Regions from separate parts of the Streptomyces sp. WP-1 genome, predicted to be linked through region 2. Evidence: riboswitches for the same ligand, from Rfam matches in the RefSeq annotation. Region 2 holds a riboswitch; each other region holds the start of a gene.

Region 1 (2,253 bases), 4.9 Mb from region 2:
GGGCACCGCGGCGGTCGCCGTCTTCCTGGTCGCCGCGAGCGCCTGGATCTACAAGCTGTCCCGGCGCGAGGTCATCGACCACACCAATGTGGTCGCCGACCCGGCCGCGGAGCCCTCCGGCGTGGTGACCACCGCCATCGCCGCGGTGAGCCCCCCGCCCGCCGGCACGATCACCGAGGACCTCACGGCCACCATCCCGGCCCCCGCACAGGCCCCGGCCGCCGGACCGGCGGCCCCCGCCGCCGCGGCCCCGCCGGCCGCCACCGTCTGACCCCGAGCCCCGTTCACCAAGGAAGCAACCCCATGAAGATCGACTGGGCGGCCATCGGCTCCGTCTTCGGCGTCAGCCTCGCGTTCACCGTCGGCCTGGTGGTCCTGTTCACCCTCGGCGTCAACGGCCTGGCCCGGCGCGAGAAGGCCGCGGCCGAGGGCGGCTCCGCCACGCTCGCCGTCACCGGCGCCTACGTCTGCTTCGCGGCCTGCGCGGCGGCGGTGGCGTACGGCATCCTCCTCATCGTCTCCAAGTCCTGAGCCCGGGGCCCGGTCCCGGGTCCCGGCAGTTTCCCGAAGGCTCCCCTCCGCCGCCCGCGGCAGGGGAGCCTCTCGCGTGCCCGGCCACCCCTCGTGGTGTGGGAATCTGCACACTCCCGCAGGTCAACGGCAAGTTGACGGCCGTTCCGGGGGCGTGGTGGACTGCCCACGCCATGTACGGCAGCAGGAGAGGAAGCCGGTGCGAATCCGGCGCGGTCCCGCCACTGTCACCGGGGAAGAACTCCCCGGGTAGCCAGGAACTCTCGCCGCCGATCACGTCGAACCAGGGCGCGGACACCCTGAGTGAGGACACATCGCCATGCCCGGCTGCCGAAGGACCAGTACCAGGACCACCGCCACGGTGACCACGGCCGACTGAGCCGATGGCCGCCGATCGCAGTTACGCGTACGGCGCCGCCGCCGGACTTCTCGGCGACCTCCTCCTCGGCGATCCCCGCCGCGGGCACCCGGTCGCCGCGTTCGGACGTGCGGCCGCCGCTGTCGAGGGCGCGTTGTGGCACGACCACCGCGGCTGGGGCACCCTGCACACCACCGTGTGCGCCGGTGGCGCCGTCGCGCTCGGAGCGCTGGCCGCACACGTCGTACGCCCCTCCCCCGCCGCCTCCGCCGCCCTGACCGCCGCGGCCGCCTGGGCCGTCGTCGGCGGCACCTCCCTCGCCCGCGAGGCCGAGGCCATCGGGGCCGCCCTGACGGCCGGGGACATCGAGACGGCCCGCGCCCGGCTGCCGCATCTGTGCGGCCGGGACCCGCAGGCGCTGGACGCCGACGGGATCGCACGGGCCGTGGTCGAGTCGGTCGCCGAGAACACCTCCGACGCGGTCGTGGGCGCCCTGGTGTGGGGCGCGGCCGCCGGGGTGCCGGGGCTGCTGGGCTTCCGGGCCGTCAACACCCTGGACGCGATGGTGGGTCACAAGTCCGCCCGGTACCGCCGCTTCGGCTGGGCGTCCGCGCGCCTGGACGACGTGGCCGGCTGGCCGGGGGCCCGGCTGACCGCCGTCCTCGCCGCCGCGGCCGGACCCGATCCGCGCGGCGCCCTGCGGGCCTGGCGCGCGGACGCCCGCCGCCATCCGAGCCCCAACGCCGGTCCCGTGGAGGCGTCCTTCGCGGGCGCCCTCGGCGTCCGCCTGGGCGGCACCCTCTCCTACGGCGGCCGCGTCGAACACCGGCCCGTGCTCAACGGCGCTGCCGGACGGGCCGTACAAGTCCCCGACATCGGGCGGGCCGTACGGCTCTCCCGGCGCGTCGGCCTGCTCGCGCTCGGCACCACACTCGCCGCGCGCCTTTTCGTCAACGGACCGAAGGGACGCGGGAAGTGAACGGTGGTCTCCTCGTCGCCGGCACCACCTCCGACGCCGGCAAGAGCGTCGTGACGGCCGGGATCTGCCGGTGGCTGGTGCGCCAGGGCGTGAAGGTCGCGCCGTTCAAGGCGCAGAACATGTCCCTCAACTCCTTCGTCACCCGTGAGGGCGCCGAGATCGGCCGGGCGCAGGCCATGCAGGCCCAGGCGTGCCGGATCGAGCCGACCGCGCAGATGAACCCCGTGCTGCTCAAGCCGGGCGGCGAGCAGAGCAGCCAGGTGGTGCTGCTGGGCAAACCGGTGGGCGAGATGAGCGCGCGCGGCTACCACGGCGGGCGCCGGCAGCGGCTGCTGGGCACGGTGCTGGACTGCCTGGCCGAGCTGCGCGGGCAGTACGACGCGGT
Region 2 (2,253 bases):
CCCCTCGGGGACACCGCGCGGCAGGTCGCCCTCGCGCTGCGGGACGAGGTCGACGACCTTGAGCACGCGGGGACTTCGGTGATCCAGGTGGACGAGCCCGCGCTGCGCGAGACGCTGCCACTGCGCGCCGCCGACCGGCCCGCGTACCTGGACTGGGCGACCGAGGCGTTCCGGCTGAGCACCTGCGGGGTGCGCCCGGACACCCAGATCCACACCCATATGTGCTACGCCGAGTTCGGTGACATCGTGCGCGCCATCGACGATCTCGACGCCGATGTCATCAGCCTGGAGGCGGCCCGCTCCCATATGCAGGTCGCCCGCGAACTGGCCGCCCACGGCTATTCACGCGAGGCCGGTCCTGGTGTCTACGACATCCACTCCCCGCGCGTCCCGAGCGCCGAGGAGGCGGCCGGGCTGCTGCGCACGGGGCTCGGCGCCATCCCGGCCGAGCGGCTGTGGGTCAACCCCGACTGCGGCCTGAAGACCCGTGGCTGGCCGGAGACCCGTGAGTCCCTGGAGAACCTGGTCGCGGCCGCGCGCACGGTCCGCGCGGAGCTGGCCGGAGCCTGATCCGGACACGACGGCGGGGCCGGGGCGCACGCGTTACGGCCCCGCCCCGCAGTCCGGGCACGCCGAACCGGCCGCCGGGACCGCCCCCCTCCGACGCATGGGTATACCTAAGTTGAGCCCACGACACAACATCTGGGGCCGTGCACCCCAGACGAGTTCTAGATGCAGTGCTGGGCGTGCTGGTGGTTCGCCGGGCGCAGTGGTGCCCGGCGAGGCAAGAGGGAACCCGGTGGGAATCCGGGACTGCCCCGCGGCGGTGAGCGGGAACGACCGCCGTCATACGCATTGGACCCGGTGAACGGGGGTCTGGGAAGCGACGGCCAGTAGGTGTCCTCAGGTGATGAGGGCGTGCCCGCGAGTCCGAAGACCTGCCACCGGCGCGTACGCCGACGGACGGCGTGCGCGCTTCGAGGCCCCGCCGTGCGGGAAGGGCTGCGGACGTTTTGGGCACGACAGGCATCGGCGGCGGGGCGGCCGGCGGCATGACCACACGGGAACCGGTCCGGACGCGCAAGGACCACCACGCGCTGAACGCCATGCTGAACATGTACGACTGCGACGGCCGCATCCAGTTCGACAAGGACCGCGAGGCGGTACGCCAGTACTTCCTCCAGCACGTCAACCCGTGGGTACTACGAGGAGGCGGTGTTCCGGCGCTACGACGGGGCGTTCACCGAGCGTCTGTACCGGCGGGCGTACGCCCATGAGCACCGCTTCCGCACCTTCCTCGGCGCGTTCGAGTACTACACCTCGTACACCCTGAAGACCTTCGACGGCTCCCGCCTTGGGCGGGTCGGCGGTGCCCCCCCCTGAGCACACCGCCCCGGAGCGCAAGGAGCCCGCCACCGTGACTTCCGCGACTCAGAGCCGCCGATGGGACGTTCACCGGCTGCCGTCCGCCGAGGGCCGGACCTTCCTGGTCACCGGGGGCGACGCCGGGATCGGCTACTTCACGGCGGAGCAGCTCGCCGCCACCGGCGCCGTCGTCGTGCTCGGCAGCCGGGACGGCGCGAAGGTGGAGGCCGCCATGGCCTCGACCCGTTCGCGCGTCCCCGTCGTGCGGGTACGGCACCTTCGGCTGGACCTCGCCGACCTGTCGTCCCTGAGGGCGGGCGTGGACGGGCTGGACCTCGATCGGCTCGACGCGGTGGTGCACAACGCGGGGGTCGCGCTCGACGACCCGCCGCGCCGGGAGACCGCGGACGGCCACGAGCTGATGTTCGGCACCAACCATCTCGGCCACTTCGCGCTGACCCGGTGGCTGGTACCGCTGCTGTCCGCGGCGCCGGCGGGCCGCGTGGTGACGGTGGGCAGCTTCGCGGCGCGCTCCGAGCGACTGGACCTCGGCGACCTGCAGTCCACCCGGGACTACCGGCCCAAGCGTACGTACGGCCGCTCGAAGCCGGCGCAGATGTGTTTCGGCTTCGAACTGGACCGCCGACTGCGTGCCGCCGGCAGCACGGTGCTCAGTGTGGTGGCCCGCCCCGGGGGCGCGCTGGACTCCCTCACCCCGTCCCGCCCGCCGGTCCACCGGACGACACCCGGCGAGCGGCTTCGCGCCCTGCCCGCCGCTCTCTTGGCGCAGGGCAAGGACGCCGGGGCGTGGCCCGTCGTGCGTGCCGTCCTCGACCCACAGGTGCGGGGAGGGGAGCTGTGGGGGCCGAGGGCCTTCGGGCTGCGGGG
Region 3 (2,253 bases), 1.8 Mb from region 2:
GCCCGCGCTGATCGCGTTCGTCAAGGACGCGCTGATCTACATCGTGATCGGTGTGGCGATCATCTACATCCCGATCAAGCTGGGCGGCTTCGACGACATCTTCGCCAAGGCGGCCCACGCGTTCAGCCAGGTCAACCCGGCCACCGGCAAGCCCCGCGGGGCGCTCGCGCCGGCGCCCGCCGGACAGTGGACGTACGCCACGCTGGCTCTCGGTTCCGCGCTCGCGCTGTTCATGTACCCGCACTCGATCACCGCGACGCTCTCCTCCAAGAGCCGTAACGTGATCCGGCGCAACACCACCATCCTGCCGCTGTACTCCCTGATGCTGGGCCTGCTGGCGCTGCTGGGCTTCATGGCGATCGCGGCCGGGGTGAAGGTCACCAACGGGCAGCTGGCGATCCCGCAGCTGTTCGAGGACATGTTCCCGGACTGGTTCGCCGGTGTGGCGTTCGCGGCGATCGGCATCGGCGCGCTGGTCCCGGCGGCGATCATGTCGATCGCGGCGGCGAACCTGTTCACGCGCAACATCTACAAGGACTTCATCAAGCCGGACGCCACGCCGAAGCAGGAGGCGCAGGTCTCCAAGTTCGTGTCGCTGCTGGTGAAGGTCGGCGCGCTGATCTTCGTACTGGGCATGGACAAGACGGTCGCCATCAACTTCCAGCTGCTCGGCGGCATCTGGATCCTGCAGACCTTCCCGGCCCTGGTCGGCGGCCTGTTCACCCGCTGGTTCCACCGCTGGGCGCTGCTCGCGGGCTGGGCGGTCGGCATGATCTACGGCACCCTCGCCGCGTACGGTGTCGCCTCCCCGACCCAGAAGCACTTCGGCGGCTCCGCCGACGACATCCCGGGCATCGGCCAGATCGGCTACATCGGCATGACGGCCTTCGTCCTCAACGTCCTCGTCACGGTCGTCCTGACCGTCGTCCTGAAGGCCGTGAAGGCCCCTGAGGGCATCGACGAGACCCGTCCCGAGGACTACACGGCGGACGCCGGCGACCCGGGCGTACAGGTCGAGCTGCCGCCCGCCACGGCGGGCACCAGCCACTAGCGAGGCGCCCGGGGACCCGGGCGGCCAGGGGCGGGCCGGCGGCGCCAAGGGCGCCGGCGGCCCGTTTCGCGTGCCCCTCGCGCCCCGTTTCGCATACCCCTCGTAGACACACGGTGACACAACATCTGGGGGTGGCATTCCGGCCCGGCACTAGATGTATGCTCATGGTCGCTGTCGTCGCAGGGGAATCCGGTGCGAATCCGGAACTGTCCCGCAACGGTGTACTTGTGCGCATCCGCGCACGGGGATCAGTCCGAGGACCTGCCGGCAGCGCACCCGGCCCACCGGTTCGGGTGCTCTGAGACGTCCGGGCCTCGCGGAGTGGGCCGGTGGACGCGACGCCGTGTGCGCTCGTGGCTGCCCCTGCCCTCCGCCAGGCCCCGTGCCGAGCGAGGGAGAGCCCCACGTGACCATCGCGCCAGCCGAACCGGCTTCAGCCCAGGGCCTGGAGAACGACGGTCCCGGTACCGCGCTGCTGCGGACCCTGACCGAGCTGACCGGGGACCTCCCCGACGCCGATCCCGGCCGGGTCGCCGCCGCCGCGCTGCGCGGCCGCTCCGCCCACGCCGACGAGGCGGAGCTGCGCGAGCTCGCGACCGAGGCCGCGGCCGGCCTGATCTCCGAGGACCCCGCGTACTCGCGGCTCGCCGCCCGGCTGCTGACCATCTCCATCCGCGCCGAGGCCGCCTCGCAGGGCGTGGCGTCCTTCACCGAGTCGGTCGCCGTCGGACACCGCGAGGGGCTCATCGCCGACCGGACGGCCGAGTTCGTCCGGATCCACGCCGCCCGGCTCGACCACCTGATCGACCGCGCCGCCGACGACCGCTTCGGCTACTTCGGGCTGCGCACCCTGCACAGCCGCTATCTGCTGCGCCACCCGATCACCCGTCAGGTCATCGAGACCCCCCAGCACTTCATGCTGCGTGTCGCCGCCGGCCTCGCCGAGGACGACTCGGCACGCTCGGTGGACGAGGTCGCCGCGCTCTACCGGCTGATGAGCCGGCTCGACTACCTGCCCTCCTCCCCCACCCTGTTCAACTCCGGCACCCGGCACCCCCAGATGTCGTCCTGCTACCTCCTCGACTCCCCGCTGGACGAGCTGGACTCCATCTACGACCGCTACCACCAGGTCGCCCGGCTCTCCAAGCACGCCGGCGGCATCGGTCTGTCGTACTCCCGTATCCGCGCCCGCGGTTCGCTGA

Evidence for each region. A riboswitch is a leader RNA that binds a small molecule or an ion and turns the genes downstream of it on or off. The one in region 2 is predicted to bind cobalamin.
Region 1: linked by a shared signal. The riboswitch ahead of QHG49_RS26890 (cobalamin biosynthesis protein) and the one ahead of QHG49_RS34025 (ribonucleotide-diphosphate reductase subunit alpha) in region 2 are both predicted to bind cobalamin.
Region 3: linked by a shared signal. The riboswitch ahead of QHG49_RS12445 (ribonucleoside-diphosphate reductase subunit alpha) and the one ahead of QHG49_RS34025 (ribonucleotide-diphosphate reductase subunit alpha) in region 2 are both predicted to bind cobalamin.

What each region holds. Positions count from the first base shown of each region.
Region 1 covers NZ_CP123923.1:6,085,399-6,087,651, reverse strand. Annotated here, with positions in the region: gene QHG49_RS26900 (inorganic phosphate transporter) at 1-271, shown strand, start outside; gene QHG49_RS26895 (hypothetical protein) at 304-531, shown strand; cobalamin riboswitch at 672-815, shown strand; gene QHG49_RS26890 (cobalamin biosynthesis protein) at 915-1,868, shown strand; gene QHG49_RS26885 (cobyric acid synthase) at 1,865-2,253, shown strand, end outside.
Region 2 covers NZ_CP123923.1:1,167,897-1,170,149, forward strand. Annotated here, with positions in the region: gene metE (5-methyltetrahydropteroyltriglutamate--homocysteine S-methyltransferase) at 1-570, shown strand, start outside; cobalamin riboswitch at 737-961, shown strand; partial or broken gene QHG49_RS34025 (ribonucleotide-diphosphate reductase subunit alpha) at 1,053-1,353, shown strand; gene QHG49_RS04830 (SDR family NAD(P)-dependent oxidoreductase) at 1,418-2,253, shown strand, end outside.
Region 3 covers NZ_CP123923.1:2,931,658-2,933,910, forward strand. Annotated here, with positions in the region: gene mctP (monocarboxylate uptake permease MctP) at 1-1,051, shown strand, start outside; cobalamin riboswitch at 1,200-1,335, shown strand; gene QHG49_RS12445 (ribonucleoside-diphosphate reductase subunit alpha) at 1,458-2,253, shown strand, end outside.